DNA from 3 places in the Lysinibacillus sp. UBA5990 genome. Region 3 is predicted to be linked to each of the others. Evidence: riboswitches for the same ligand, from Rfam matches in the RefSeq annotation. Region 3 holds a riboswitch; each other region holds the start of a gene.
The links. Region 3 has a riboswitch for S-adenosylmethionine ahead of B3D94_RS16095 (YezD family protein). Riboswitches for the same ligand answer to the same signal wherever they lie in the genome.
Positions count from the first base shown of each region.

Region 1: linked by a shared signal. The riboswitch ahead of B3D94_RS07245 (O-acetylhomoserine aminocarboxypropyltransferase/cysteine synthase family protein) and the one ahead of B3D94_RS16095 (YezD family protein) in region 3 are both predicted to bind S-adenosylmethionine.
Region 2: linked by a shared signal. The riboswitch ahead of B3D94_RS03245 (methionine ABC transporter ATP-binding protein) and the one ahead of B3D94_RS16095 (YezD family protein) in region 3 are both predicted to bind S-adenosylmethionine.

Region 1 is NZ_DJAY01000010.1:105,537-115,819, forward strand. Features, by position in the region: gene B3D94_RS07215 (hypothetical protein) at 1-1,142, shown strand, start outside; gene B3D94_RS07220 (hypothetical protein) at 1,186-1,611, opposite strand; gene chrR (class II chromate reductase ChrR) at 1,822-2,553, opposite strand; gene B3D94_RS07230 (succinate CoA transferase) at 2,920-4,440, shown strand; gene B3D94_RS07235 (DASS family sodium-coupled anion symporter) at 4,522-6,003, opposite strand; gene B3D94_RS07240 (glycerol-3-phosphate acyltransferase) at 6,205-6,837, opposite strand; SAM riboswitch class I at 6,993-7,106, shown strand; gene B3D94_RS07245 (O-acetylhomoserine aminocarboxypropyltransferase/cysteine synthase family protein) at 7,223-8,527, shown strand; gene B3D94_RS07250 (hypothetical protein) at 8,854-9,240, shown strand; gene B3D94_RS07255 (homoserine dehydrogenase) at 9,712-10,283, shown strand, end outside.
Region 2 is NZ_DJAY01000005.1:67,156-77,438, forward strand. Features, by position in the region: gene B3D94_RS03220 (glycosyltransferase family 2 protein) at 1-588, opposite strand, end outside; gene B3D94_RS03225 (polysaccharide deacetylase family protein) at 585-2,015, opposite strand; gene B3D94_RS03230 (nucleotide sugar dehydrogenase) at 2,032-3,357, opposite strand; gene B3D94_RS03235 (MetQ/NlpA family ABC transporter substrate-binding protein) at 4,042-4,893, opposite strand; gene B3D94_RS03240 (methionine ABC transporter permease) at 4,960-5,628, opposite strand; gene B3D94_RS03245 (methionine ABC transporter ATP-binding protein) at 5,618-6,646, opposite strand; SAM riboswitch class I at 6,730-6,833, opposite strand; gene B3D94_RS03250 (thioredoxin family protein) at 6,890-7,201, opposite strand; gene B3D94_RS03255 (hypothetical protein) at 7,217-7,558, opposite strand; gene gcvH (glycine cleavage system protein GcvH) at 7,650-8,030, opposite strand; gene B3D94_RS03265 (arsenate reductase family protein) at 8,112-8,468, opposite strand; gene B3D94_RS03270 (acyl-CoA dehydrogenase family protein) at 8,652-10,283, opposite strand, start outside.
Region 3 is NZ_DJAY01000015.1:741,555-751,837, reverse strand. Features, by position in the region: gene B3D94_RS16125 (hydantoinase B/oxoprolinase family protein) at 1-1,067, opposite strand, end outside; gene B3D94_RS16120 (hydantoinase/oxoprolinase family protein) at 1,071-3,107, opposite strand; gene B3D94_RS16115 (formate--tetrahydrofolate ligase) at 3,546-5,225, opposite strand; gene B3D94_RS16110 (cold-shock protein) at 5,439-5,639, shown strand; gene B3D94_RS16105 (VOC family protein) at 5,744-6,529, opposite strand; gene B3D94_RS16100 (flavin reductase family protein) at 6,688-7,173, shown strand; gene B3D94_RS16095 (YezD family protein) at 7,257-7,412, opposite strand; SAM riboswitch class I at 7,482-7,576, opposite strand; gene B3D94_RS16090 (DUF418 domain-containing protein) at 7,747-8,841, opposite strand; gene B3D94_RS16085 (TetR/AcrR family transcriptional regulator) at 8,825-9,430, opposite strand; gene B3D94_RS16080 (phosphopantothenoylcysteine decarboxylase) at 9,530-10,204, opposite strand; gene B3D94_RS16075 (LysR family transcriptional regulator) at 10,279-10,283, opposite strand, start outside.

The DNA of each region.
Region 1 (10,283 bases), on a different contig from region 3:
CAGTTGAATTTTCGGGATTCTTTAAATGGATGAATGGTGATACGACACCTGGTTACTTTATTATGAGTGCTACAGATTCTGCAGATAATCCTAAATTTGTAAAAGAGGAAATGAAGTATGTTCCCTCAGCCTATTTAAATACCAATTTAGAACGCCATATTCGTTTACAACATCCATTCCTTATATTCTACGGAGATGTACAACTTGAAGTAGATGATGAAGGGAAGCCTTATTACATTCGCTCATATGGTGAATTTATTTCTGGGCGTAATGGCTTTGATGTAAAAGGTATTGTCTTGGTCGATGCACTTACAGGGAAGTCAGAAGTGGTTAAGCTAGATGCTATACCTGAATTTATTGATGGTGCAGTTTCACCAGAGACTGTAAGCTTACAGAACAGTTATTTTGGTAATTATGTTCATGGTTTTTGGAACAGTATGTTTGGTAAAAAAGATGTAAAAATTCCTTCGGACGAAGGTACAGAATCGAATGTTAGTCCTATTTTTGATGAAAAAGGCGATATGTATTACTTCACCGATTTTACAAGTCCTAAAGAAGGCGTAGATTCCATGTTAGGTTACTCCTTAACCAATGCAAGAACAGGGGAAGCAACCTATTACACAGGTAATCTAGATTCAAGCTATATGGACTCACAGGGGAATTTGCAAATTATCGAAAAGAAATTTATTGAGAAAAAATGGGCTGGTGAAATGCCTGTATTATATAATTTTTATGGAGAAGCTAGCTGGCTGACAGCGGTGCTTGATTCAAATGGATTTTTACAAAACTATTTCATTGTTTCAGCAGCCAATCCTGAAATTTCTGTTTACGCTACCACTCCAAGAGAAGCACTGAAGCTATATAAAACTGCTTTAAGTCGTGGAGGAAATACGGTAGATGGTAGTTCTAATGCAGAAGAAAAACAGGCTAGCGGAAAAGTTGTCCGAGTTTACAAGGAACGACTTGGTGATTTTACGACGATTTCTTTCTTATTAAGCAATGGTGAAAATTACTTAGTAAGTGCCGAAACAGAACCTTTAGCTATTTATTTACAAGAAGGTGACGAGGTAATAATCAAATATGGTGAAACAGGGGAGCAATTCCTGCCAGTCCGTTCTTTAATTATTAAAGGCTTACAATAAAAAAGTAAAAGACGATCTTGTTCGTATTTCAAGATCGTCTTTTTTATGTTCCTTCGTTTTGAATAAAGGTAAGCATTTTTTCTCTATGGTTTATAAAGAGTGTTTTGGCATGATCGTTTAATGTGAAAGTATCTTGTAAGTATCCTTTTAGCAATTTTTCCTCGTAGGCAAAAGACTGGTTGTCCTCATTTTCTAAAATATAGGATAGTAGAAGAGCATGTAATACTAACACTTCTAAATTTTGAGTATTAGTAATAAATTTTAAATTGAGGATAGAGGTATGGGCAACAAATTGATTGACATAATCTATCGCATATTTATAAACGGCTATATCTGTTTCAGGCTCAAGTCGTTTTCGTAGTTGAGTGCAAGCAGCATTTAGTTCTTCAATTTTTAAAAATAAACCTCTTACACTTCTCTTATGTTGTTGTTCTAAGGTACGAGCAAGATGTTTATTGATATAGGACATTGCTTGTATAACTCCTTTCGTAAATACGTAATCATTTATTAATATGAATGGAATTGTTTGAAAATGGAAGAGTCTTTTCGTTTAATTTATTATTGTACTTAATAGATATATCGAGACATAATGACTAGAGTTAATACAAACAGGTAACGAAATTATGAAAAAAATGGGGTTATTATCATCCGATAGTAACCCCATTTTAGAAGAAGTTATTTATTTCCAGTTAAATCCTTTAGTAGCTAAAAACTCTTTTATATGAGGACGACGTTGCTCAATTAAAAAATCAGCCATTTGCTTTGTCCAATTATCGATTTTTCTGTTAGATGATCGACTATTATAATACGCTTCCATTGTCTCATTATATGCTGGTAAAAGTTCATCATACTTTTCGGTATTGTATTCATTTTCATGTAATACAGCAGACACAGGCAATCGTGGTTTTACCTCATTACGACGAACAGGTACGCCAATTGTTAGACCGAACAACGGGAAAACGTGATCAGGTAAATTAAATAAATCACTTATTTCTGAAGGGTTATTGCGCACTCCTCCAATATAGCAAATGCCATATCCCATTGATTCTGCTGCAATAACAAAGTTTTGTGCAAATAATGATACATCAGCAACTCCAACAAGGACATTTTCGGCTGAATCGGCCACGATATCTACTCCCTCTAACTTACCTGCCATTTGTAGGCGTTTGAAATCAACGCAAAAAACAAAGGCACCACCAGAAGTTTCATACTGACGGGGATTCCCAGAGAGTAATCCTAATTTCTCCTTTTTGCCTGCATCTGTTACCCATATAACACTATATGCTTGCACAAAATGTGACGTGGCAGCCATTTGGGCTGTTGCGATTAATTCTTCAATAATTTCTTTTGAAATCGTGCTTCCATCATAGATTCTTACTGAAGAATGGTTTCGTAATAATTCTTTAACCATTTCTTTACTCTCCTTTGTCACTTTTATATCAAGAGCATAGCATGCTTTTCAATCAAAATCGATTAAAGAGGGGTATATAATTATATTTAAATAGTTTGGAAATGTAGAAATTATCTCGAAAAGTTAAATATTTCATTTGATATAGATTAAATATTCTAAATAGTATAAAATTATATAATCGGCTGTTTATTTGGTTGTGCTACCAAAAATTAGATTATTCTTATGCGGAAGAGGAGTGGGTTTAGCTCTTTTAATTAAGGATAAAGCCTCCTGCATATTTGTTTGAAGCAGAGGTAATTTTGATGACTGAGATAATGGAACCAAATACTAGTTGAACAAAAATAAAGTGGGATGGAGGAATAAGGAATGGAAGAAAAGTTAGCGAAAAAGCTTCGTCATGAGCAATTACGGGGCAAGGTTGTAACAGCAGAAGAAGCAGCATCTTGGATTAAGGATGGCATGGTACTAGGGATGAGCGGTTTCACTCGTGCTGGGGATGTAAAAGTTGTACCTCTTGCGCTTGTAGAGAAAGCTAAAAAAGAGAGCTTCCAGGTAGATATATATACAGGAGCATCTCTTGGTCCTGAGGTAGACCAATACCTAGCGGAGGCTGGCGTTATTCGCAAGCGAGGACCTTTCCAGGCAGATGCTGGTATTCGTAATAAAATTAATAGTGGTGATATCACATTTGTGGATGCACATTTATCTCATAATGCGGAGTTAGTTCGCCAAGGCATTATAGGACCTATTGATTTTGCGATTATTGAAGCGGCTGCTATTACAGAAGATGGCTTATTAATTCCTACAACTTCAGTTGGTAACTCTCCGATTTTTGTGCAAGAGGCAGATCAAATCATCATTGAATTAAATGTAGCACAACTTGATGCATTAGAGGGTGTACATGATATTTTCGTTCCTGCACAACAAGGGAAACGTGACCCAATCCCTTTACAACATGTGTCTGATCGTCTTGGTACATTTGGTATTCCATTAGATTTAGATAAAGTAAAAGGTATCGTAGTTTCTGATATTTTAGATGCACCATCAACGATCCTTCCTGCTGATGAGGAAACAGATATTATGGCTAATCACCTGTTAAATTTCCTGCGCGAAGAGATTAGAGTTGGCCGTTTAACAACAAGCTTGCGTCCAATTCAATCTGGGGTTGGATCAGTGGCGAACGCAGTATTACTTGGTTTTAAAGATTCTGAGTTTGAGAACCTAGAAGTATTCTCTGAAGTTCTTCAAGATGCAGTATTTGAATTAATCGATGCAGGAAAAGTGAATTTTGCTTCTGCTACTTCCATTACCCTCTCTGAACAAGTAGGAAACCGTGTTTATGGAAATTTTGAAAAGTATGCGGATAAATTAGTACTGCGTCCACAAGAAATTTCTAACCAACCAGAAATTATTCGCCGACTCGGCTTGATTTCAGTGAATACGGCATTAGAAGTTGATATTTACGGAAATGTTAATTCTACACATGTTTCTGGCACTAAAATGATGAATGGTATCGGGGGATCGGGTGACTTCGCCCGCAATGCGCGCTTAGGTATTTTTGTGACTAAATCCTATGCTAAGGGTGGCAATATTTCGAGCATTGTCCCAATGGTATCGCATGTGGATCATACAGAGCATGATGTTGATGTTATTGTAACAGAGCAGGGAGTGGCTGATTTACGTGGGCTTGCTCCGAAAGAACGTGTAGGGCTAATTATTGATCATTGTGCACACCCTGATTATCGTGAGCAGCTATGGCAATACTTTAATGACGCTAATGAGGCAACTGGTGGACATCATACACCGCATGATCTTGAAAAAGCGCTGTCATGGCATGTTAATTACGCAAAAAGTGGAACAATGAAAGATCCAGCTTTATCAAAATAGAGTTTTAATAAAAAGGCCTTGAAGGACAGCTGCTCCCTCAAGGCCTTTTAGTGTATAAATTTATCTAAAACGATTAATGCTTTATAGTAGGCCAATCCATTTCCAATAAGTTGCAGAGAACAGCAAAATTAGGAGGAAGCCGAGAATCGTTAATGGAATACCTGATTTCAGGAAATCCTTTGTTGTAAACGCTCCTGTACCGTAGGCAAGCATATTTTGCGGTGCACTAATTGGTAATAGGAAACCAAAGCTAATAACAAATTGTTGTACGATAACAAAACCAACCTGATCAACATTAGCTGTTAATGTGGAAGCTAGCACGATAAACACTGGTATAAGTGCAGAGGCTAAGCTTGTTGCACTAGCGAAACCTAAATGAATAAGAATATTAAATAATGTTACGATAGCAATCGTAGCAAGAATTGGCATAGTATCTAGACCAAGTGAACCAAAAACTTTATCTGATAACCATGCTGCACCTTTTGTATTTAGTAAAATAGTTCCGAGCATAATACCAACTGCAAAGACAATGATTGTTCCCCAAGGAATATGAGGTTCAACTTCCTTCCACGAATAAACGCCGATTTTAGGCATTAGTAGTACAGCAATGGCGATAATTGTAACCGTTGTTGTATCAAATGGATGAAGCTTGCCTTCCGTTGCCCAGAAAAATAGTAAAACTAATGATGTAACGATCAATCGAATCTCAGGTGCTTTTAACGGTCCAAGCTCAGCCAACTGTCTCTTGATAACTTCTTTACCACCTTCAATATTGCTCGTCTCAGGCTTTATAAGCGTAATCATAATGAAAAATAAGGCTACTGACATAATAATCGAGAATGGGGCAGCATAAAGTAACCAAGCACCCCATGAAATATTCACATTAAATTGCTCTTGGATGAAATTTAAAGCAACCATATTTTGCGCTGCCGCAGTTTTAATACCGATATTCCAAATGGAGACGGCTTGTACAGAAGTAATAACGAGTAAAGCAGCAAGTCGACTATCACGTGGTAAACCGAATGCTGCAACCATCCCAAGAAGAATAGGGACTACTGCGCCAGCACGTGCAGTAGCCGAAGGAACAAAAAATGCAAGGGCAATTGAAACTAATATAGCACCGAAAACAATGGCTTTTGTTTTTGTTCCTACAAGTGAAAGAATCCAAAGAGCAAGTCGTTTGTGCAAATTGGTAATTTGCATGGCTGCTGCTAGAAAAAGAGCCGCTGCTACTAGGGCCACGGCAGAATTACTAAAACCACTTAATGATAGTTTTAAGGCGCTAGCGGTACCTAGTTGTGTTGTTGGGTCATCCATGGATGGTGCAAGTCCTAGTAAAACAGTGACGAGTGCAATAATCATTGCAGAGCTAACAGGATATGAAACGGCTTCTGTTACCCACAGGATAACCGCGAAAGCTAAAATGGCTAAAGCGCGCTGCCCAGCTACAGGTAGCTCACCGTTATTAGGTAAAAAAATAATGATAATTAATAAAGCAAAAGCCAACCCAATCCATAAAGGCTTTAAATTACGCTTCATTGTTGCTTGTTTAGGTGAAGACATATTTTCTCATCCCTTCTACGTCTACATAAAAATGACAGTTATTATCCATAACATCGGTCAATATAATGTTTTCTTAAGATAAGAATTCATCCGTTTATTGTATAGAATGAAAGGAAGCGAAATATGTCTGTTTTACAGCTTTAATAGTAATTAAAGAGATAATTTGTGGTCATAAAAAATACAAATACCTCCTAAAAAATATTATTTCTTTTTCTTGAAGGCAGCAGTAACTTTAGGCTCGGTTCCATTGATTAAACGTTGAATATTTTCAATGTGCAAAATAATAGCAATACCAAAAAGTAGAATGGCAATAATAATCGGACCTAGCCCAGGAATCCATAAATAAGTAGCTGTACAAAAAACGAGGTAAAATTCTAATACCCCAACAATTAAATAGTTCGTTGCAAAAGATAAAATAACAAAAAGAATAAGTGCAAATAAACCAATCTTCCAATCAACCGCAAGTAAAATTCCAATGATAGAGGCAGTCCCTTTTCCACCATTGAAGCCCATATAAAAAGGGAAATTATGCCCCAAAATAACCCCTGCAGCTAACAAGTAGGTGAGGAGCCATGTTTGTTCTGCTGTTAAATGTGTTGCATCTGCTAAATAAAAATGTGCACCGACGATGGCTGCGACGCCTTTGCCAATATCGATAAGAGCTACTAAAACGCCATATTTCCAGCCGAGTGAAAGCGTAGCATTAGAGGCACCAGCATTGCCATGACCAGCTTTTTTTAAATCAACCCCGGATAAAAATTGTGCCACCTTAGAACCGTGAATACAGCCAATCAAATAGCCGACAACTAGAAAACAGATCACGGCTTTTACCATAAAAATACTCCTTTCAAATTTTTTTCTAAAATAGTGTATGCGTTCTTACTACGTAAAAGAGCAGACAGAAGTTTCGGAAAAAATAAAATTTAGATGTTGACAGAAAAAAACTCTATGCTTATACTTTGTAACAACGATGGAAATTGAATCTCATACTCTTATCAAGAGCGGCGGAGGGATAGGCCCTATGATGCCCGGCAACCAGTAGGTGATGAACTTACTAAGGTGCTAATTCCTACAGATTCTTACTTGGATCTGGCAGATAAGGGGAGGAAAACTTGCAACCGCAACCCTCTTCTTAGCTGAAGAGGGTTTTTGTTTTCTACAGAAAAATCCTCCTCATCTCCGGTACCATCGTAAAAAAATAACCAAATGGAGGTACACAATGACAAATTTTAAACCAGAAACATTACTGTTACATGGTGGTCAAGAGCCAGACCCTGTGACGGGTTCTAGAACAGTTCCTGTCTACCGTTCAACTGCTTTCGTTTTTAAAGACACTGCTCATGCGCAACGTCTTTTTGCTTTAGAGGAGGCGGGGAACATTTACACGCGAATTACGAATCCGACAGTGGATGTTTTTGAAAAGCGTGTGGCTTTATTAGAAGGTGGAACAGCAGCAGTAGCACTTTCATCTGGTGCAGCAGCTATTGCATTTTCTATTTTAAATCTAGCTGGAGCAGGAGATGAAATTGTAGCTGCTAGTTCTTTATATGGTGGTACGTATAATTTATTCGCTAATACATTACCAAACTATGGTATTAAAACGATTTTTGTAGATGAAACAAACCCAGAGAATTTTAAGGCTGCCATTACCGATAAAACAAAAGCTGTCTTCGCTGAAGTTTACGGTAATCCTAGCTTAAAGGTTTTAGATATTGAAGCTGTAGCTAAGATTGCACATGACAACAGCTTACCATTAATTATCGATAGTACATTTGCTTCTCCTTATGGTTCTACACCAATTGACTACGGTGCGGATGTGGTAGTTCATTCAGCAACGAAATGGATAGGTGGTCATGGGACAACTTTAGGTGGTGTTGTTGTAGACGCTGGTAAGTTTGATTGGACTAGTGGGCGATTCCCAGGCTTTACAGAGCCGGATGCTTCTTACCATGGTTTACGCTATGGAATCGATACAGCTTCTGCAGCTTTTGCTACAAAGCTGCGTGTACAGTTGTTACGTGATTTTGGACCAACATTAAGTGCAGATGCAGCTTTCAATCTATTACAAGGTTTAGAGACGCTTCATTTGCGTATCCCTAAACACAATGAAAATGCTTTAGCTGTGGCTGAATATTTACGTAACCACCCATCTGTGGAATATGTAAATTATAATGGCCTAGAAGATTTTCCAACACATGAGTTGGCGAAAAAGTATTTAAAAAATGGCTTCGGTTCAGTGCTTACATTTGGCATTAAAGGTGGACGTGAAGCAGGTCGAAAGCTTATTGATCATGTAAAGCTGTTTTCACATGTGGCAAATGTAGGGGATGCTAAGTCGCTAATTATCCATCCAGCATCTACTACACACCAACAATTATCCGCAGATGAACTAATACAAGCTGGCGTAACCGAATCGCTCATTCGCTTATCAATCGGTTTAGAGGCAGTGGAGGACATCATTGCAGATTTAGAGCAGGCTATTACTCAGGCAACAGCAACAACAGAACAAACAGTAGAAGCTTAATAGAATGACAGGCGAATGTTGTAGCGTTTACGTATTTTCTCATTCGAATAGCCTCATTTGGTATACGTCAAACGTTGCTACATTAACCAACTGTCTCATCCGGTAATTATCAGAACCTTTTAAAAAATAATACCGAGTAATTTCATATGTATTATTGACTTTAATAAAACCTTGTTATATACTTGGAATTAAGTTAAGTGTACGGAAAAACCTTGTTGAAAAGGTAAATGTTTTCATAAGTGCTCCCCCACTTTTGAATAGATAGGAGAGTAGTTACATAGCCAGTGGCTACTCTTCAAAAAACTAATGATAAAGGAGTGTTTAAAATGGGTAATCTCTATAGTGCGCAAAACATTGCATCTTATCTAATTTATGAACTAAATGAAGGTCGTGTATTTGTTAACAATCAATCCATTCAACACATCCTTACATTAGTGGAACATAAATGGCAGCAAATTTTCGGTCATTCAGCGTATCAGGAACAGGTTTGCGCAAATGATAATGGCTATATGGTTAAGGAAGTTTATGAGACATATGAGAAGTATGGTGTGAGCCACATACAGCTTCCAGCAACAGAATTTTATTTGAAATATGGTACATTTCAATTAGTAGAACGTACGTATGCAATACCAAATTTTACAGAAGAAGAAATTAGTATTGTTCAACAAGCTTTAACACAATATCGTTTTCAATTGCTTTCAAAAGCGAGCTAAATAATCCCTCATATATTTAGGCTCATTCTCTGCTGCTACAGGGAATGAGCCTTTTTTATAGTAGTTTATTTATTTAGCTGGTTTATGGGTGTCTGAACATACATATATAATAGAAGAAAGACATCAAAGTTTGAGAGTAAAGAGTCAATATTTGTTCAAATCTTATGGATAAACTAAAAAAACGTATAGTAAAAGGAATGAAACCGATTTCTTTTGCACGTCTAGGGAAAACAAATGTCCTTCCTAGAAAGATTTTTCTTGTGTAAAGTATATATATGCGTTACAATTTTCTTTAAGTTAAATTTCGAATTATTTGAATTTGTATATGATCTAACATGTACTAAATATCAAAATTTATCCAAAATTAAGGGTTGGCTAAGACCTGCGGTTGGTGTCAAATGATTTGGCACAACCCCACGGAGAGTTTGGCTTGATGAAACTGCGGAATGTAAGTTGGAGGGAATAATAAGAATGGCAACTATAAAGGCAGCGATTTTAGGATTTGGAACGGTAGGTCAAGGGATCTATCATATATTAAATGAAAAGCGAGAAGATCTTAAAAATAAATTAGGTATTGAGTTGGAAGTAGCGAAGATTCTTGTAACAGATGCTAGCCGTGAACGTGTGCCAGGCACAGCACATTTGATGACTACAAGCATGGATGATGTATTGGCTGAACCAGGCATGCAAGTTATATTTGAAGCAATTGTGAATGAAGAGCCTGCATATAGCTATTTAAAGAGAGCGGTAGAGCATAAATTTCATGTTATTACTGCCAATAAAGTAATGTTTGCAAAGCGTGGATTAGAGTTACAAGAACTTGCAAAAGCAAATGGTGTTTTTGTAGGCTTCGAGGCTACAACTGCTGGAGGAGTACCTGTTATTAAAACGATGAAAAATATATTACTTGTTAATGACGTTAGCCGTATACAAGGTGTTTTAAATGGTACTTGTAATTATATTTTAACTAAAATGCGAGCAGAGGGCTGGTCATTTGATACGGCTTTAAAAGAAGCGCAAAGTTTAGGCTACGCTGAGGCAGA
Region 2 (10,283 bases), on a different contig from region 3:
CCTAAAATAAATAACACTTTCTGCTCTCATCAGCATGACAATAAGAGTGACGACCAATAAAAATAGGCTCGCCATAAAAACAGAAATGCCCCACCGCTTTTTTACCATATATTCATTTAAAGGTTGGAGAAATTCACAAGCAAAGTAATACAGCGTTTGACCATCCACCTCTTTAGTAAAATGTCTGACCACCTTTGCCTTTAACTTTACTTTTGCCTCATATCCCTCGGGCATTGCGCCCCCTGGAATCGTAAAATTCATTTCTAAAATTTCATCTTTTAATAATTGTTGAGGCTGTTGAGAATATACAAGGATTCCCGTAACTGAAATATCTTCCGCATAGTATTTGTCTGAACTTATTTTATGCCTTGCTCTTCTCACCAATACTTCAAAATGAGTTTCATAGCGTAAGCTAAGCTGTTGGAGACGATAAATTTCATTGACATCTGTCGGATCAATTTCTTCTTTCTGATAAGATGCACCTCGACGATTGACAAGGTTCCGGACATTTTCGGGATCAGGAATATTTGATAGAATCCGACGGTCTGATCGCGGTACTGTTAAAACCTCTTTTTTCGTTTTTATCATTTATTCACATCCCTATTTGCATCTTCTTCAATCCAAGTTGACATTTTACTAAAGCTATAACCATCTTGTTGCAACTTTTCAATAATTAATGGAAGTGCCTCAACTGTTTTAGTTCCATCTAAGATGTGCATGACAATAACCTTTCCTGGCGCTGCTCTAGATATGACCCGATCATAAATATCCTGAGCACTGTAATCTAAATTCCAGTCAAAAGAAGCAATGTCATACATGGCAATGGTTTGAATTCCTGTAGCAGTAATCACTTTAGCAGTTCGCTCATCCATGATTCCTTGTGCTGGTCTAAAATAAAGTAAAGGTGGTTCCTGTAACGCATAAGTGAGTGCCTTATGGGCCTTCACTAAATCATCCTGTATTTCCTCTGGCGTCATCTTAGTAACATCTAAATGGTAATAGGAGTGACTTGCTACTTCATGACCTTCCTCTTGTATTAATTTTGCTAATTGTGGATTTTTCTCCACCCCACTACCGATTAAGAAAAATGTACTTTTAATATTATATTTTTTTAAAACATCTAAAACATCTTTCACTTGCTGTTCATGTGCCCAGTCATCAAAGGTAATGGCAATTTCTTTTTTAGATGTCTCTTTTCGATAAAATAAATGTGGTTCGATATTTTCATAATTTAAGTTAGGTTTGATTGCATCATGACCTGCTATTTCTTCTAACGACTTTGTTAAATAACGCTCATCTAACAAATCATTTAAAGTAGTAATTGTGTAATCATGCTCTTTTGCTAATTGTGCTAGTAAAGGAATGGTATCTATAATGGCAGGATTAATATAAGTATTAAGATGAATAATAGAGCCTCTATCAATATATTTGTCAATATAATCAATCAATTCTTGGGCACTTTGCATTTTTCGATCAAGTGGATTAATAGATAATCCTATCACTGCATTCATATCCAGTGCAGCAGCCGCTAAGCGCATATTATCTGTAATATCACCGGAACGACTTCGAACATATTTGGGCTTATATCCTAAATGCTCCTCAAATATTTGATTCGTTAAATAAATCTCCTCATAGGTTTGATCATAGTCTAAAGCGGTGACATCTGGAAATGACAAGGTACCGTTTTGGACTTCATGGCCTCTTTTTAAAATGTCTTGAACAAGCTCCGGCTCCTGTGCCACTCGTAGCCCCTCTAAGAAGAAGGTAGCTTTCATATTAGATTCATCTAATTTCTTCAGTAGTAGCTCCATGGTTTGATTATCCGCAAAGCCATTAAACGTTAGAGCCACTTTTGGCTTAATAATATCGGCATGGCTGATTGAATCACTCATCGTACCATCAGATTCCTTAATCTCTATAGTAGAATCAATTGGTTGAATCGTTTTTTGAGGAGTGGATTGACATCCTGCTAAGAACATCAGGAGTAGAAGCCCACATATTTTTAGCTGTTTCATGACCCACGAACTCTCCTTATAACTTGTAATAATATTTATTCTTAAATAAAAAATGGGTATTACGTGTATCAAAAATTAATGACGCTTGTTGATCAATTAATGAATAATCAATGTTGGAATGGTTGGTTAAAATCAATACTGCATCTGCATCTTTAATAATTTTTTCTGTTAAAGGAACTGTATTGAATATCGATTGTTCTACTGGGAATGTTTGAATATAAGGGTCGATAATCTGTAATGAGCACTGATTATCTAGTAATTGTTGAATGACACGTAGTGCGGGAGATTCGCGTGAGTCATTTATTTCCGGCTTATACGTGACACCAATAATAACAATTTTTGCTTGGCGCAGCTCGGTATTTTGAATACGTAAGTACTGCTCAAGCCTCTCCACAACAAAGTTAGGCATCGAATCATTAATTTTATCTGCTGCTTCAATTAATGTTGCTGAGACACCATGCTGTTGACCCGCCCACAATAAATATTTAGGGTCCACAGGGATACAATGTCCACCCACTCCTGGGCCAGGTTTAAATGGCATAAATCCATAAGGCTTTGTTGAGGCGGCATCGATGACTTCCCAAATATCAATGTTCATTTTATTGCAAATTTGACTTAGCTCATTGACAAGAGCGATGTTGATTTGGCGAAACGTATTTTCCAATAATTTCTCCATTTCGGCAACTTTCGGACTTGTTACCGTATATACACTAGTATGAATGACTGTTTCATAAAAAACCTTTGAAACTTCCAAGCATGTGGAAGTGACACCGCCAACAACTTTGGGTGTATTAGAAACTGAAAAATTACTATTACCAGGATCCACTCGTTCTGGTGAATAGGCTAAAAATAAATCTTGACCAACTGCAAAGCCATGTTTTTGCAAAATAGGCTGAACAATTTCCTCTGTTGTCCCAGGATAGGTCGTACTTTCAAGAATGACTAGTGCATTTGCATTAATATGGCACCCAATATCGTGAGCTGCTTCTTCTATATAGGAAATATCAGGAGTACCATCCTCAGTTGTAGGGGTTGGCACACAAATGATGACAACATCAACAGATGCAAGTTTGGAAAAATCATAGGTTGCTTCAAATTGATGTTCCTTTAATAGTGGCTGTATATTTTCTTTCGGGATATCAGCTATATAGCTTTCACCGTTTTGCAACAGGGCGATTTTTTCTTGATTTTTATCAAAGCCTAAAACATGAAAACCTTTTTGAACAATTTCAATGGCAAATGGTAGACCTACATAGCCGAGGCCAATTACCCCAATTGTCGCTTTTTTTGTTTGAATTTTATTTAATAAAGCTGAGCTCATTGATTTCGTGTTTATCGTCATAACAATAACTCCTTTGGCTAAACTTTCATGTAATTTTTATCGCCATTTTTCCGTTTTCTATTCATTCTACTTATATATGCCGAATATTCTGCAACGTAATAGGTTATTTCTCATTGCCATTTTAACCAAACCCCTTTCATCTCCACATACTTAAGTATGATTTTTGTAGTCAAAATAGATGAATAAAATCTAAATTTCACAAAAAAACTTTTCTAACAATTATATAGTACTACTTGCAACTAAACAATTTCTAAATAATTCCTTCATTCACGATAAAACACCTACTTTATTAGTATTTAGAACAAAAAAATTCATTATTTATTCAAATTTTTAGTAAATATATTCAGAGTCTTTTTATAGTGTAGATGAAAAAGATGCTAAGTAACACTGAAGAATGTTAATAAATAGAAAATTAACATTTTTTTCTTTCTTGAAATCTCTAAAAAAATCCCTCCAGCATTGGTTTTAACCGATACTGGAGGGATTAGGTAGAACAATACTTTGAAATATGTAGAATAGGCACTACATGAGCTGTTGTAAATAATTTACATAGCTATTTTTATTTCCTCGGAAATCGACAACCTGTAAATAGTCACTATCCGAAAGCAGTCAAAATTTAGTTAAACAGCTTCAAAGAAAAAGAGTACATAAGTAATTCACTACTTACGTACTCTTCTGTTTAGATTATTGAACAGGTACTACTGCACCTTTCCATTCTTCTAAGATAAAGTCTTGGATTTCTTTAGACGTTAATACTTCTAATAATGTTTTAATTTCTGGTCTTGATTCATCACCAGCACGTACTGCGATGATGTTTACGTATGGCGACTCTTTGTCTTCAAGAGAAATCGCATCTTCGATTGGATTTAAGCCATTATCAATAGCAAAGTTAGAATTGATCAGCACTGCGTCCCCTTCGTCGTTTTCGTACATTTGTACAAGCATTTCTGGTGCAGTATTCGCATCAAATTTAAAGTTTTTAGGATTTTCTTCTATATCCTTAATTTCTGCTGCTGTTTTATCAATACCATCTTTTAATTTAATTAAGCCCTTAGCTTCTAATAATGACAGCATACGACCATGATCTGATACTGAATTAGAAAGTAAGATTGATGCACCTTCAGGCAGTTCCTCTAAAGATTTATATTTTTTAGAATAAATACCGATTGGCTCAATATGAACACCACCAGCATTGACGAAGTCATAGCCATTGTCTTTAATTTGCAACTCTAAATACGGAATATGTTGGAAGTAATTTGCATCCAAATCTTTTGATTCTAAATCTTGGTTTGGTAGCACATAGTCTGTATATGTTTCTACTTTTAGGTCAATACCTTTCTCAGCTAAAATCGGTTTTGCTTTATCCAAAATTACTGCATGTGGTGTATTAGAAGCTCCCACTGTTAAAGTAACGTTTTCTTTACTATCTGTTTTATCACCAGATGCTGAATTTGCATCCTCTTTTTTATCAGTACCGCAAGCTGCTAAAGCTAGTACAAGTATTGATAAAAATAATCCTGTTAATAACTTTTTCATTTATGACACTCCTTTTATTTTGATAAAAATATGTTAGCGGCAAGAACCGGAATAACCTCAGTTTTATTAACGTTTATCAATTTTTTCTGTAATGAAATCACCAATCCATTGGATGATAAAGACTACTACTAAGATCAAAATAGTTGCCATTAATGTCACATCTTGGCGATTTCTTTGGAAACCGTCTAAGAAGGCTAAGTTTCCAAGACCCCCTGCACCGATTATTCCTGCCATTGCTGTATAACCGACAAGTGCTACAGCCGTAACTGTAATACCTGAAATAAGTGCTGGTAAGGATTCAGGGATCAGAACTTTCCAAATAATTGTGGCTGTTTTAGCCCCCATTGAACGAGCTGCTTCAATAACACCCTTATCAATTTCTCGTAACGCAATTAATACCATACGCGCATAGAACGGAGCTGCACCGATAATTAAAGCTGGTAAAGCAGCATTAGCTCCACGGATTGTACCTAGTAAAAACTTAGTGAATGGAATTAATAAAATAATTAACACGATAAATGGGATAGAACGGAATATGTTAACGAGCGACCCTGTTAAAAAGCTAACAATTTTATTAGCCCATAACTGATTCGGACTTGTTAAAAATAGGACGATCCCAATGGCTAACCCAAGAATAAATGTAATAACTGTAGAAATGGCCGTCATATATAATGTTTCATACGTAGCCTGCCACATGCTATCCCAGTCTACATTCGGAAAGAGATTAGTTAGCATCTGCAATCACCTCCGTTTGTACTTCCACTGTATTTAAATAGCTTAAGGCTTCAGTCACGTTTGCTTTGGACCCGTCAATTTGCACAATGAGGGTACCATATGCACCATTTTTCGTTTGTGAAATATTTCCGTGTACAATGCTTACTTCCACATCGAATTGCTTCACTAGATGTGAAATAACTGGCTGTTCTGTTTTTTCACCAACAAAAATCAATTTGACAAGTTGTCCAGTTGGATAATTTGCTTTGATTTGTTCTACTGTATCCTGTGTTTCCTTTGTATTTGTAATTTGAGCTACAAATTTCTTAGTAATGGCAGCCTGAGGAGCCTGGAAAACTTGTAATACTTCTCCACGCTCTACAATTTCGCCTGCCTCCATCACTGCTACACGATGACAAATCTTGCGAATGACATGCATTTCATGAGTAATGAGGACAATCGTTAACCCTAAACGTTCATTAATATCCACCAGTAAATCAAGAATTGCATCTGTTGTCTCAGGATCTAGTGCAGATGTTGCCTCATCACATAGTAAAACCTCTGGATTATTTGCTAATGCTCGTGCAATCCCTACACGTTGCTTTTGTCCACCAGACAGCTGTGATGGATATGCTTGATCGCGACCCTCTAAGCCAACAAGTGCTATCAATTCCTTCACCCGTGCCTCACGTTGAGCTTTTGATACACCTGCAATTTCTAATGGGAAGGCAATGTTTTCTGCAACTGTTCGCGACCAAAGTAGGTTAAAATGTTGAAAAATCATACTAACCTTTTGTCTAGCTGCTCTAAGCTTTTGACCTTTAATCGATGAAAATTCTTGATTGTTCACCGTTACTGTTCCTGCTGTTGGTTTCTCTAAACCATTAAGTAAACGAATCATGGTACTTTTACCAGCGCCACTATAGCCGATAATGCCAAAAATTTCACCCTTATTAATAGTAAGGTTAACATCTTTGACTGCCGTTAATTCGCCATTTGCTGTTTTGTATTTCTTCGTTATATTTTGAAGCTGTATCATAGCGAATACTCCTTTTCTTATATAAAAAAACCCCTTCACTCATAGACAAGTAGAAGGGGTCACGTATTATACGTTGAACCGTTCTCTCATCTTTCAAAGAAAAATCTTTGGGTGATTTGGCACCTTTTCACTATGTGATGGTTGCCGGGCTTCATAGGGCACTTCCCTCCGCCGCTCTTCATAAGAGTTCGATATATTTAATGTTTTAGTAATATATTTGTTACTTTACCACGCTAATAAAGTTCAGTCAATTGATTTTTTTAACAATTCGTACAAAAATGGTACGGATTGAAAAGCATAAATCTTTTCTGTCACTTTGCCGCCATCACAAACAAGTAAACAAGGGACGCTTTCAATTTGATGTTCAATAGCAATTTGCTCCAAAAAATTAATATTTGCTTTCCCTAGTTTTAGGTGAGGTAATAGTTGTTCTACAATTGACATCATTTTCGATGCCACTGCACATGTACCACACATCGGTGTATATAAATAAAACGCAGCTTTTTCTCCCGACTGTAAAGCCGTCTCCCACTGCTCTTTTGACCATTCTTCCATTTAGTTCACGCAACCTTACAAAATATATTCATTATGGATTGAGAAATGCGCACGCAGTAAAATCATTGCTAACACTTTTCTTGGTGTTGTTTCTACTTCCTTATATGTCGGCATTGTACGTAAATGCTCCGCTTCCGGATAATGTCTGTCCATTAAAGCGCGTAGCTTATCGCCTGAAGTATCAGCATCAAAAAAAGTAAATAGCTCGCAGCCCTCATAGGGGTCTATTAGCTCCTCTAATTGATGCACTCCAATTGTTCCATTCGTACATAGTATTGTAACATTCTCGTTCAAAATTGGCTCAATTTGTAGCTTATCTGAGCGTCCTTCTACTATCAAGCATTTCCCATCGAACATTACGCCACCTCCATTTAGACATACCCACTTATACATTATTATATAATAAAAAACGCCGGTAGTTTCCGACGTTTTTTGATTATGGCTTGTCTTATTCTGCAGTCATCTCTTCGTATTGTTCTGCTGTCATAAGTTTATCAACTTCTGATGCATCAGCAGGCTCTACGACGATCATCCATGCTTTTTCATATGGTGATTCATTTACGAATTCTGGGCTATCTTCTAAATCTGCATTTACTTCCACTACAGTACCTGAGATTGGTGCATACAATTCAGAAACAGTTTTTACTGATTCTACGCTACCGAATGGATCATCTGTTTTGATTTCATCGCCAACTTGTGGAAGTTCAACGAAAACGATATCTCCTAATTCAGATTGTGCGAAGTGCGTAATACCAATACGTACTTTTCCATCTTCTACTTTTACCCATTCATGCTCTTCAGAGTAACGTAAGTCTTTCGGTGTGCTCATGCAAAAAACCCCTCCATAATTATGTAATATATTCACTTTCAGTGTGCCATACTTCTCCTATAAAAACAAGGATAAAAACGGTTATAACCAAGCTTGCTCAAAATCGGATTCTTTAAACCCTAAAGTTACTTTTTTTCCATCTGTTACGATGGGACGTTTTATTAACATACCATCCGTAGCTAGTAGCTCAAGCTGTTCTTCCTCAGTCATATCAGCTAGCTTGTCCTTCAAACCAAGGTCACGATACTTCATGCCAGAAGTATTAAAAAACTTTTTCAAAGGTAGTTCACTTGCTTGCCATAAAGCTGTTATTTCATCCTTTGTTGGTGGCTGCTCTACGATATGTACCTCTTCATAGGAAACGTCATGATCATTTAACCACTTTTGTGCTTTTTTACATGTTGTACATTTTGGATAATGGAAAAACTGAATCGTCATAAAAATGCTCCTCTACTGTCTTTTTCTGTAGTATACCATCATAATCATTTAGAATGGTGGAACTTCGCTCATTTACGTAAGTCTATCCATCGGTTTTGTATTTTTATCCGTTACTTTCACAAATTTATCTGGAACAAAAAAACTAGCTACCCATTTACGGATAGCTAGCGTTTTTTTATACGATTAAACGATATATTTTTCTGCTTCAATTAATTTCACAGATGCTTCACGTTTCTTCGTAATTAGGTTGTATGGATTGTTACGCGTTAATTTCCGTAATGCAGATAAAGTCATACGTGCTGCATCACCATCTGCGGACGCAAGAATTGTATCTTTTGCTTCTTTTTCGATTTCAGCAAATGCTTCTTGGCAGAAAATTTGAGTGTATAGCAATTTTTGATGTGCTTTTTCAACGCCATCACGAGCAATCGCTTTTTCTGTACGTAATACAGCTGATTCCATTGCAAATAATTGATTAGCGATATTAGCAATATTCACTAAAACTTCTTGCTCTTGATCTAACTTCGCACCAAAGCGTTGTGCTGCTAAGCCTGCCGCTAATACAGCAATCTTCTTGGCATTTTTCACTAAGTATTTTTCCTGAGCTAGTGGCTCTGTACCGATATCCTCCGGCATTAACATCAGAAGCTCTTGCTGTAGATTTTGCGCAACTTGTAATAATGGCAGCTCACCTTTTAGTGCCTTTTTCATAAATGTACCTGGTACAATCATGCGATTAATTTCATTTGTACCTTCAAAAATTCGATTAATACGAGAATCCCGGTAAATACGCTCTACCTCATATTCAGCCATGAAGCCATAACCGCCGTGTAACTGTACCGCTTCATCAGCAATATAATCTAATGTTTCTGATCCAAATACTTTAGCAATTGAGCATTCAATCGCATACTCAGCGATAGCACCTGCAATCACTTTTCCTTCCTTTTGCTCCTCTGGACTTAGCTGGCTTAAACGATCTTCAAATAAACCAACAGTACGATAGTTTAATGATTCGGATGCATACAATTGAGAAGCCATCGTTGATAATTTTTCTTTTGTAAGGTTGAAGTCAGAAAGCTTTGTTTTAAATTGCTGACGTTGGTTTGTATATTGTACCGCTAACTCAAAAGCACGTTTTGATCCACCAATTGTTCCAACCCCAAGTTTATAGCGACCGATATTTAAAATATTGAAGGCAATGACATGCCCACGACCAATTTCACCTAATAAATTTTCTACTGGCACTTCTGCATCTTCTAACACTAGTGTACGAGTAGATGAGGATTTAATCCCCATTTTCTTCTCTTCAGGACCCACTGAAACACCATTGAATGCACGTTCCACAATAAAGGCAGTGAACTTGTCGCCATCAATTTTAGCGTAAACAACAAACACATCTGCAAAGCCCGCATTTGTAATCCATTGCTTTTCACCATTTAAAATATAATGTGTGCCTGCATCGTTTAGTTTCGCAGTTGTTTTTGCCCCTAAAGCATCTGAGCCTGATCCCGGCTCTGTTAATGCATAAGCAGCAATTAATTCACCTGAAGCAAGCTTAGGTAAATATTTTTTCTTTTGATCTTCGTCACCGAATAGCACGATTGGTAATGAGCCAATTCCAACATGTGCACCATGGGTGATGGAGAAACCACCTGCTACAGACATTTTTTCTGCAATTAATGCTGAAGAAACTTTATCTAAGCCTAGTCCTTCGTATTCTTCAGGAACATCTGCTCCTAGCAAGCCTAATTCACCAGCACTTTTAAGGAGACGTACTGAATGCTCAAATTCGTGGTGCTCTAAATTTTCAACTAC
Region 3 (10,283 bases):
GGTAAATGTGACGCAAGTGCTTTCCAAATTAAATCTGCTGCCCCAATACGAGCCTCAAAGTTCATGGATACTGGATGTGGGCGCTTAGCAGAGACAATGGAATTTTCATCCGTTAAAATAGTTAAGCGTTTAAAGACTCCCTCATTAATGACATCAATATCACCTAGTAATGCTAGGAACATCACACGCACGCTTGCCATTAAACCAAATTGGGAACAGTTTACTGGCACATTCACCGCTGGGTGGGAGCCTCTAAAATCACAAATAAATTCTTCATTACTAATTGTTACTTTCACTTTAATCGGGTATGGTCCGCCTTTTACAGGATCTCCCTCAATAAAGTCCTCCGCGTAAAACTCACCTTTTGGCAAATGCTGAAGCTCCAGCTCTACAATTTTCTCACCTTTGTCCAATAGTTTTTGAATGGACAATTTCACTGATTCAGCACCAAACTTCTGACAAAGCTCTGTAATTCGTTTTTCGCCTGTTTTTAAAGCAGCCACTTGTGCAAACATATCGCCAATAGATAGCTCTGGTAAACGAACATTCGTCGAGATAATCTCATAAACGGCTTCGTTCAATTCACCTTTATGATAAAGTTTGACACCTGGCAGTTGTAGACCTTCCTGATAGATTTCATTAGAATTACTTGTAAATGAACCAGGGTCCATGCCTCCAACTTCTGTCCAGTGTGCTTTATTGGCAGAGTAAGCAATGACTTCACCATTATAAAAAATGGGAAGCACTAAGCCAACATCTGATAAATGCGAGCCTCCCCCTACATACGGATCATTAATAATAATGACATCGCCCTCATGCAACTTTTGGCCATGATCAAATTTTTCAATGACCCGCTGCACCATTGGACTTAGCATACCAATAAAGCTTGTAACACCATTTCCTTGGCTAATTAAGTTCCCCTGTGCATCTGTTAAACCACAAGCATAGTCTAATACTTCATAGATTACTGGACTCATAGAGGAGCGTGCTAGAGCGACAAACATTTCATCCCCTATGGCTAGCAATGAATCCTGAATAATCTCTACAGCAAAAACGTCTTTTTTCATGATTTATTCCCCCTCCATCTCTACAATCAAATTTCCATATTTATCAATTTCTATGGATTGCTTTTCATTGATCACGACTGTAGATGTTGGGTTTTCAACGATAGCAGGACCTGTAATGACATAACCCGGAGCAAGCTTTTGCTGGTCATAAACATTGACCTCAACCCAACCCTTTTCTTTCACATATAAGTTGCGCTTTGTTTTGATACATGTTGACACATCAATATGAGAGAAATCTAATTCTTTAAATTGAACAGCCTCATCTTTTCCATAGATGGTAAGGTGTAGATTTACTAATTCTATTGGAGTAGTTGGTAAATCAAATGAAAATTCTTGTTTATGTTTTACATGGAACGCATCAGCCAATTGAAGAAGCCCTTCATCATCAATCGTGATATTCGATGCGTTCAATTTGACTGCGTGCTCTTGGCCTTTATAACGTAAATCATAATTAATTTCGAAATAATAATGCTCTTTCGATAAAGGTACGTCTTCATAGGCACTTTCAATAGCTTGATCAATATTCGCTTGAATTTCCGCAAGATGCGCGTGATCAAAGTCCATTAAACTTGTTTGGATATAGTCTTGTCGATATTCTGTCATCATCATTCCTAATGCTGAAAAAACAGAAGAGCCATAAGGTATAATGACCTTTTTCATGCCTAATTCCTCTGCTAAATTAATAGCATGTAGTGGACCGCCACCACCAAAGGCAACCATTGTAAAGTCTTCTGGATCATAGCCTTTACGAATGGAAATTAGCTTCAACGCATTTAACATATTGGAATTCGCAATATCTAAAATACCTTGCGCTGCTTCCTCGGCTGAAACATTAAATGGTTTTGCAATCGCTTCAACAAGTGCCTCCTCTACTTTGTCGATAGATACTGGATTATCGAAGTTTGCTAATGATAATCTTCCTAAATAAACATTAGCATCCGTAATCGTTGGCTGTGTATTGCCTAAACCATAGGCTACTGGACCTGGGTTTGCCCCAGCAGAATCTGGACCTACCTTTAAGGAACCGAACTGATCCACACGAGCGATAGAGCCCCCACCATTGCCGATTTCAACAATATCTACAACCGGAGTTTTAATTGGATAGCCAGCAAATTTTTCATTTCTTTCAATATAGTACTCTGTCGTAACATTTACTTTGCCATCTGTAATAAGTGAGCATTTCGCTGTCGTACCACCCACATCAAAGGCGATAATATTGGATTCATTTAGAAGCTCACCTAATTTTGCAGCTCCAAACATTCCTGCTACAGGACCAGATTCTACTAGATTGATTGGTAACTCCATCGCTTTATCAAAGCTTGTTGTCCCACCATTCGATTGCATAATTTTTAAATGATCCGTAATACCAACTGTACTTAATTTTTCTTTTAAGCTTTTTAAATAAGCGTGAGCAATGGGCTTCACATATGAATTTAAAACCGTTGTATTTGTTCTTTCATATTCGCGATATTCCTTAATGGTTTCGCTCGAAAGTGTAATATACACCTCAGGCCAAATTTTTAATATTTCTTCTTTTAATTGCTGCTCGTGAATAGGGTTTTTATAGCCATGAATCAACGAAATGGCAATTGCCTCTACACCTGATTCCTTAAATTGACGGACAATCTCTCCAACCTCGTCCCTATTAAGCGCTTTCATAATATTTCCTTTAAAATCAATGCGTTCATCGATTTCTTGTCGTAAATAACGCTCTACAAATGGCTCTGGCTTTTTATATTTAAAATTATATAAGTCTGGTCGGTTACCACGTGCAATTTCTAAAATATCACGGAAGCCTTTTGTTGTAATTAATCCAACTACGCCACCTTTTCTCTCTGTTAATGTATTAATAATTACCGTAGAACCATGAATAAATGATTCAATGAGAGAATCCTCTGTTACATGTCGTCCTAATACGTTTAATATACCATCCTCAAAATGCCCTGGTGTCGTATGCCCCTTGTCAAAATGAAGATTTCCTTTCTCATCTGTATAAACTAGGTCGGTAAAAGTACCGCCAATATCTGTTGCGATTTTCAAGACTTCATCCCTCCGTGTTCCTATAATCGGAACAGTGTTCCGAATTAGAATTAAGTAAATTATATTTAAAAGAAAAAGAAAATTCAATGTATTTTTTAAATAAAAATTCATTTGACAATTGCTTCTCTTTGTAAAAATCCGCTTTTTCCTTCCAATAACAGAGAACTATTGATAAAAAATACCAAACACATTTATATAAGGAAGCTTCTCGAGTTTTTAATCGCATGAAAAAAAATCCTAGTTTTTCAACTAGAATCGTAAATTTTCTAAAAAAAATGGCGATGATGAATGCTAAGACAGGTTATCAAGTATAGAAGGAAGATATCAGAATACTTTTTAGCGGAATTTAAGGAAGGATATGTTAAAATGACTAGACTTTTATCAGCCAATAACTAAAAAAAGCTGCACCTTTTTTAAAGGGCAGCTTTTCAACATTTATTAGAACAATCCGACCGCATGTCCGTCATTATCGACATTCATGCGTAAGGCTGCAGGAGCTTTTGGTAGTCCTGGCATTGTCATAATATCGCCTGTCAGACAAACTAAGAAACCAGCACCAAGCTTTGGAATCACCTCACGAATTGTGACCGTGAAGCCTTCTGGACGTCCAAGTAAACTTGGTTGATCGGATAAAGAGTATTGCGTTTTTGCCATGCAAATCGGCAGAGAATCCCAGCCAAATTTTTCGATTTGAGCCATTTGTTTTTTAGCTTGGTCAGTGAATTGGACATCTTTCCCACCATATACCTTTTGTACAATAGTACGTACTTTTTCTTCAATGGACTCTGTTACATCATATAATGGTGAGAAGTTGTTTTCTTCTTCCAACACAGCTAGTACTTGTTCAGCTAAGGCTACTCCACCTTTACCGCCCTCTTCCCAGACATTTGTTCGGGCTATACGTACATGATTTTCTTGGCACCAGTTCAGAACTGCTTCTAGCTCTGCTTCTGTGTCTGTAATGAAACGATTTAATGCAATAATCGGTTCAACACCAAATGTACGTACCGTGTCGACGTGTTTAGCTAAATTTTCAATTCCTTGGAGTAGGGCTTCCACATTTTCACCTACAAGTGATGTTTTTGGAACACCACCATGCATTTTTAATGCACGAATCGTTGCTACGATGACAACGGCACTTGGCTTGAAGCCCGCTTTACGAGCTTTAATGTTCATGAACTTTTCGGCACCTAAATCAGACCCGAAGCCCGCTTCTGTCACCACAATATCAGCTAGCTTACGAGCAGTTTGTGTCGCCATAATAGAATTACAGCCATGGGCAATATTAGCAAATGGACCACCATGTATAATAGCTGGTGTCCCTTCTAATGTTTGTACTAAGTTTGGCTTAAAGGCATCCTTCAATAATAATGTTAAGGCACCCTCTACCTGTAAATCACGCACAAAAACAGGCTCACGCTCAAATGTGTAGCCAATTACAATGCTAGCGATGCGCTCGCGTAAATCCTCAATGCTTGTTGCTAAACAGAACACTGCCATAATTTCGGAGGCAACCGTAATATCAAAGCCGTCTTCACGTGGCATGCCTTGAACAGGCCCTCCTAATCCTACAATCACTTTCCGTAATGAACGATCATTCAAGTCCATTACACGTTTCCAAATAATACGTCGTGGATCAATGTTTAAGACATTCCCTTGGTGGATATGATTATCAATAAATGCGGATAAAGCATTATTGGCTGTTGTTATCGCATGAAGGTCACCAGTGAAGTGTAAGTTAATATCCTCCATTGGTACTACCTGTGCATAGCCTCCGCCTGTTGCGCCACCTTTTACGCCCATTACTGGACCAAGAGATGGTTCACGTAAAGCTACCATCACTTTCTTATTTAATTGATGAAGGGCATCAGCTAGTCCTACAGTCACAGTCGACTTCCCTTCACCTGCTGGGGTTGGACTAATAGCTGACACTAATACAACCTTTGCGTCCTCACCTTGAGCTGTAATTTTTAATGGGTCAATCTTCGCTTTGTAGCGGCCATACTGCTCAAGTGCATCCTCTGGAATACCTGCAGCATTGGCAATTTCCGTAATAGGTTTGATCACTGCTTGACTCGCGATTTCTAAATCTGATAATGGTTGATTTTTCGTTGTCATTTGGCATCCTACTTTCTATGTTGGTCATTTCCATTATAGTCTTAATTGTGAAAAAAAAGAAAGTCAGATATGCTAGCATTCCGACAATCAATTGACATTTTTGTTCAATTCATGTATGTTCTAAGAGAAAATGCAATTTTTTCACATTTTATCATTGATAGCACGACTTTATTAACTTTATTTTACATTCAAGCGCATTGGAGGCGAATGCTTATGCAACATGGGATCGTAAAGTGGTTCAATAATGAAAAGGGTTATGGCTTTATTGAATGTGATGATGGAGAAGATGTATTTGTACATTTTACGGGCATCCAGGAGGAAGGCTTCCGTACACTTGAAGAAGGTCAAAAGGTTTCATTTGATGTTGTGGAAGGCAATCGCGGCCCGCAAGCATCAAATGTTGTAAAATTATAAGCTACAAAATAGTAAGTGGATGAAGTATTTGAAAATAGCTCAATCCGCTTTTTTACATGTTTGCACATAAAAATCCACTTCAACAATTGAAGTGGATTTTTAATTTATCTATTAATCCAATAAAAAGCACCTGGGCAAACTAATGTTTCCTTTGTTCGGTGTGGATCTTTCAGTGTTACACCGATTGGCCCTTCTTTTAAATGCCCAAGCGTCATGCTAGATGCTGCCGCCTCCTCATAAAAATCCAAGCGCATATTCGGTAGCTGTAGAGATATAAACTGCTCATGCTGCTCAAAATCGGGTAATTGTAATACCTTCTGCCAAAGCTGCACCGTTTCCTCCACATCCTTGACAAAAAACTGGATGGATTCCATTGTAATGGCTTGTTTTTCATCGATCGCGCCACTAGCCTTTAATTGAGCCAAACGTTCCTCATCGTCATCTGCCCATTCAATTAAGAATGGAAAATCCACTGAAAGGCCAGACATGCCAAAATGCAATAGCTTCCATTCAATTATCGTGCCGTCTGGTCTTGTGCGGCTACAAGCATCCGGACCATATACTTCATAGCCCAATGCACGCAATCGTTGACCCTCGTCTTCAATATTTTTAGTGCGCAAGGCAATTCGTGAAAATCCTTGGCGCTCATGATCACGTTTAAACGTATAATGTAGGGAATATGGGTACAGGGCCGCTTGCTCAAATAAATCACGATCATAAATAGCGATTTGTTCAATATAGCTTAAGCCAAAATAGCTTAGCGTATTGTAAGTCCCCCACATCGTGTGTTGACCACCGTTCACTGTATGGACATTTCGTTTATTGAAGAAAACCTTTATATTTTCCGGTAATTCTACTTGATGTACCAGATGATCAAAATATAAAGTCATGGCAATTCCCCTTTCTTTCCCCCATTAGCTTTACCTGGATGTGTAATTGATTTAATATTTACTTAAGAAAAGGAGTTACTATATGGTATGAAAAAAAGTGCAATTTACCTACTAACTCCGTTAACTAATTTATTACTAACTATAAAGAGGTGATTTGAATGACAGATCATGTAGCTGCTTTTAAATTGGCATTAGGTAACTATCCTACAGGTGTAACGGTTGTTACAGCATGTCATGAAACGAATCCTATTGGCTTAACAGTCAATTCTTTTGCATCTGTTTCCATTGACCCACTACTTATTTTATGGTCACTCGATAAAAAATCTCAGCTCTATCCTTACTTTATGAGTGCGGAAAAATTCGCTGTTAATATGTTAGCGAGTGATCAAGAGCATTTATGTACATTATTTGCAAGTAAAGTCCCGGATCGCTTTGCTCAAGCAAAATGGTCTACTTCTTCTTTAGGGCTACCGATTTTACATGATACAGCAGCTATTTTACAATGTAAATCATTTCAGCAAATAGATGCAGGTGATCACACTATTTTTATTGGGCAAGTGCTAGATATTACTAATACTCAAAAGGAACCGCTTCTCTATCATCGCCGTCATATCGGTCAGATTCCAAAAAGCTTTTATAGCTAATGCCATAAAAAAAGGGCCACTTGTAAGCAACGGAAATCATGCTTATTGGTGGCCTTTTCACATCGTTCAACTGAAATGATCATTTATTTCTTCTGAGGAAATCTCTGCTTTTCAAGCCTATTAATTTGAACAATTACACCATCCTGAATCGTAATATGCACTTCACCAAATTCAAGATTTTGAATGGCCTTTGCAATAGCCTCTAATTTCTTATCTTCTACCTTTGCCGACTGAGCCATACGATACACCCCTTCTTTATCATCCTTGTTGTACAAAAGAGGCCAATGCATCAAGCTGATTGATAGCCCCTCCTATCTCTCAGATACATCTGTTGGAATTGGCACCTATTTTTCGGTTGCCGTGGCTTCATTGGGCCAAGTCCCTCCACCTATCTTGATAAGAGTACTGCGTTTCTTGAAAATAATTCTATAATTCTGTTATACGATTGTCAATATAAAATATTAGAAAACCTAGCTGAATACTTTGTAATGATTATTTTTGATTAGAAAACTATCTATATCTAAAGTATTTTATGCCTAATCAGTGAGAAATAGATGGCTATCCATTAATTTATTACGAACTCCATTTCCTCATCATGAATTCAAGAGGACCTCGACGATGTTTAGCTCTCCACCATACAGAAACAAACACACATCCTAAAAAGTAACAGCAGGCGTATAGCATGGAAAAAGCAAGCGTTTGATTCTCCAACTTTTGGCAAACAATTAATATTCCAATCCCAATAAAAACATGGCCAACATAATGCGTTAAAGACATTTGTCCCGTTAAGATCAAAGCTTCAATCACTTTATTTTTAGATGTCTCAACAAGATAGATGGAGCCTACGATAAGGACAATAGCTGAAGCCGAATTAGATAGAACATACATCATATTCGGGGGAATCGGTCCCGTATCAAATAAATACAATGCACTCTCTACATCTAATAAATGGATCGTTGTCATCTTAATAAATATCGTTGAAAAAGTCTCCGTCATTATGACTAGCAATAAACCAGTCACAAATAGGATTTTTCTTAATGTACGATTTGTTAAATCAAATGTGCCGATTAACATGCCCATCAGAAAGAAACAAACCCAGGGGAATAGTGGGTGATAGCCATTAAACATCAAATTTCTTATAAATCCTGCTGGTGTCCAAAAATCCAGATACTCTAGTAATATATATGTTGGATGCCAACCAGCAAGGTAATTAAATTGAATTTGAAGCCATTGTGAAAGGATGAGGATGACACCGATTATGAACATCATCCATTTCTTAGATTGGGCAATCAAACATGCGGCAACAAACATATACACGCCATAATAATGTAATATATCTCCTGTCCAACCGACCGCATATAGTACTATCCCTATCACGAATAACAAAAATGACCTCTTCCACAAAGTAAGTCGATTCTCGCGAAGAAGCATTGGGTCCTTAGTCTCTCTAGCGTGACGAGTCATTAAAGCTGTCCCTATTCCTGCTAGCATGACAAATACGGCCGAGGCACGCCCCTCAAACATATTTTGTAAAGCAATCAACCATGTTGAACCATTCGTTGTAGAACCCGTTACGACACCAAAATTGACAATAAACATACCAAGCATAGCGAGAGCTCTTGCAAAATCAAGACCTTCAATGCGCCGATCATCATTTCTTTTTGTCATCTTTGCCCCCTTGGATAACGCTATGTACAGCCTCCTTCCAAATAGCTCTATAGTTCAATTGGTTACCTGTTAACATGAAATTACCGATATTATCATAGACCAAGGCTAGCATCTGTGCCTTTGCTTCTATATTGGGAGTATCCTCTAGAACTCCTAGCCGCACGCCCCATTGTAGGACTTCAACAAAGCTTGTTAAAAAGCTTGTTTCTAGCTCTACTAATTGTTTCTTATAGCTTTCATCGCGAGCTGCTAAAAGTACATATTGGTTAAATATTTTATTAAAATAAGGATCCTTGCCCTGCGCCTCAATAGACTTATAGCCCAGCTCGAGTAATTCCTCCTTGAAATTAACAGGAGAAAGCTCTTTATAATCCACAGCGACATCCTGTTCAATTACTTTATACAGTTCATCAAATAAGTAGGCGATTAATTGATCCTTTGATTGAAAATAATAATAAATGGCTGGTTTTGATATACCAACCTCTGCAGCTATCATGGCTAAGCTAGTTTTTTCAAACCCTTTTTCTGCAAACATCACATAAGCAACTTCTATGATCTTTTGAAAAGTTTGTTCTTTATTCCCCATCATAACCCTCCTTTTTTACCGACCGTTAAGTAAATATTAAATGATACTTAACTTTTAGACAAGAAAAAACTGTGTAGAACTATTTCTCTACACAGTTCATATTTATTGATGTTGTAAATACATCATTAAAGCTTCGGCTGTTTTTTGCTTGCCCATTACTTTCATAGGCTGTCCATCAGCAGGTACAATCCAATGGGGCTCGTCCCCGCCATATAAAGATTGAGAGCTATTTGCCACCATCAATTGAGCATGAGCTGTTTCCATTCGCAGTCGTGCACGTGCTAATAAAAACTCCTCGTCATCGGTCGCTTCTAGCTTAAACCCTACTAACGTTACATTTGGCTGCCAGCCCTTAATTTGCCCTAAGACTTTTGGCGCCTTTTTAAAATGAATAATAGGTGGCTCATCGGAAGGCATTTTCCCCGCTTCCTCCATCAAGTTCCCTGATTGATCATATACTTTATCAATGACCCAATCGGAGCCAGCCGCAGCCATAATAACGATATCAACAAGTTCATGTTGGACAGCATGACGAACTTTTTCTCCTAAATCCTCAATACCTTCAAATTTAATCAATTTCATTTGATTGTGATTCACTGGAAGCTGTGCAAAATAACCATGCATATATACTACATTAGCACCAGCAGCGAGTGCCGCCTCCGCTAAATAACAGCCCATTGTCCCTTTCGATAAATTCGTATGCCCTCGTACACGATCCCATTTTTCAAGTGTTCCCCCACTTGTAATGAGTACGGTTTTACCTTGTAATGTCCCCATCCACTCACCTATTTTCTAAAATATATACACCTACTATTTTACCGTAATGCAAGGATAGGCTTCAATAGATTCCATCATA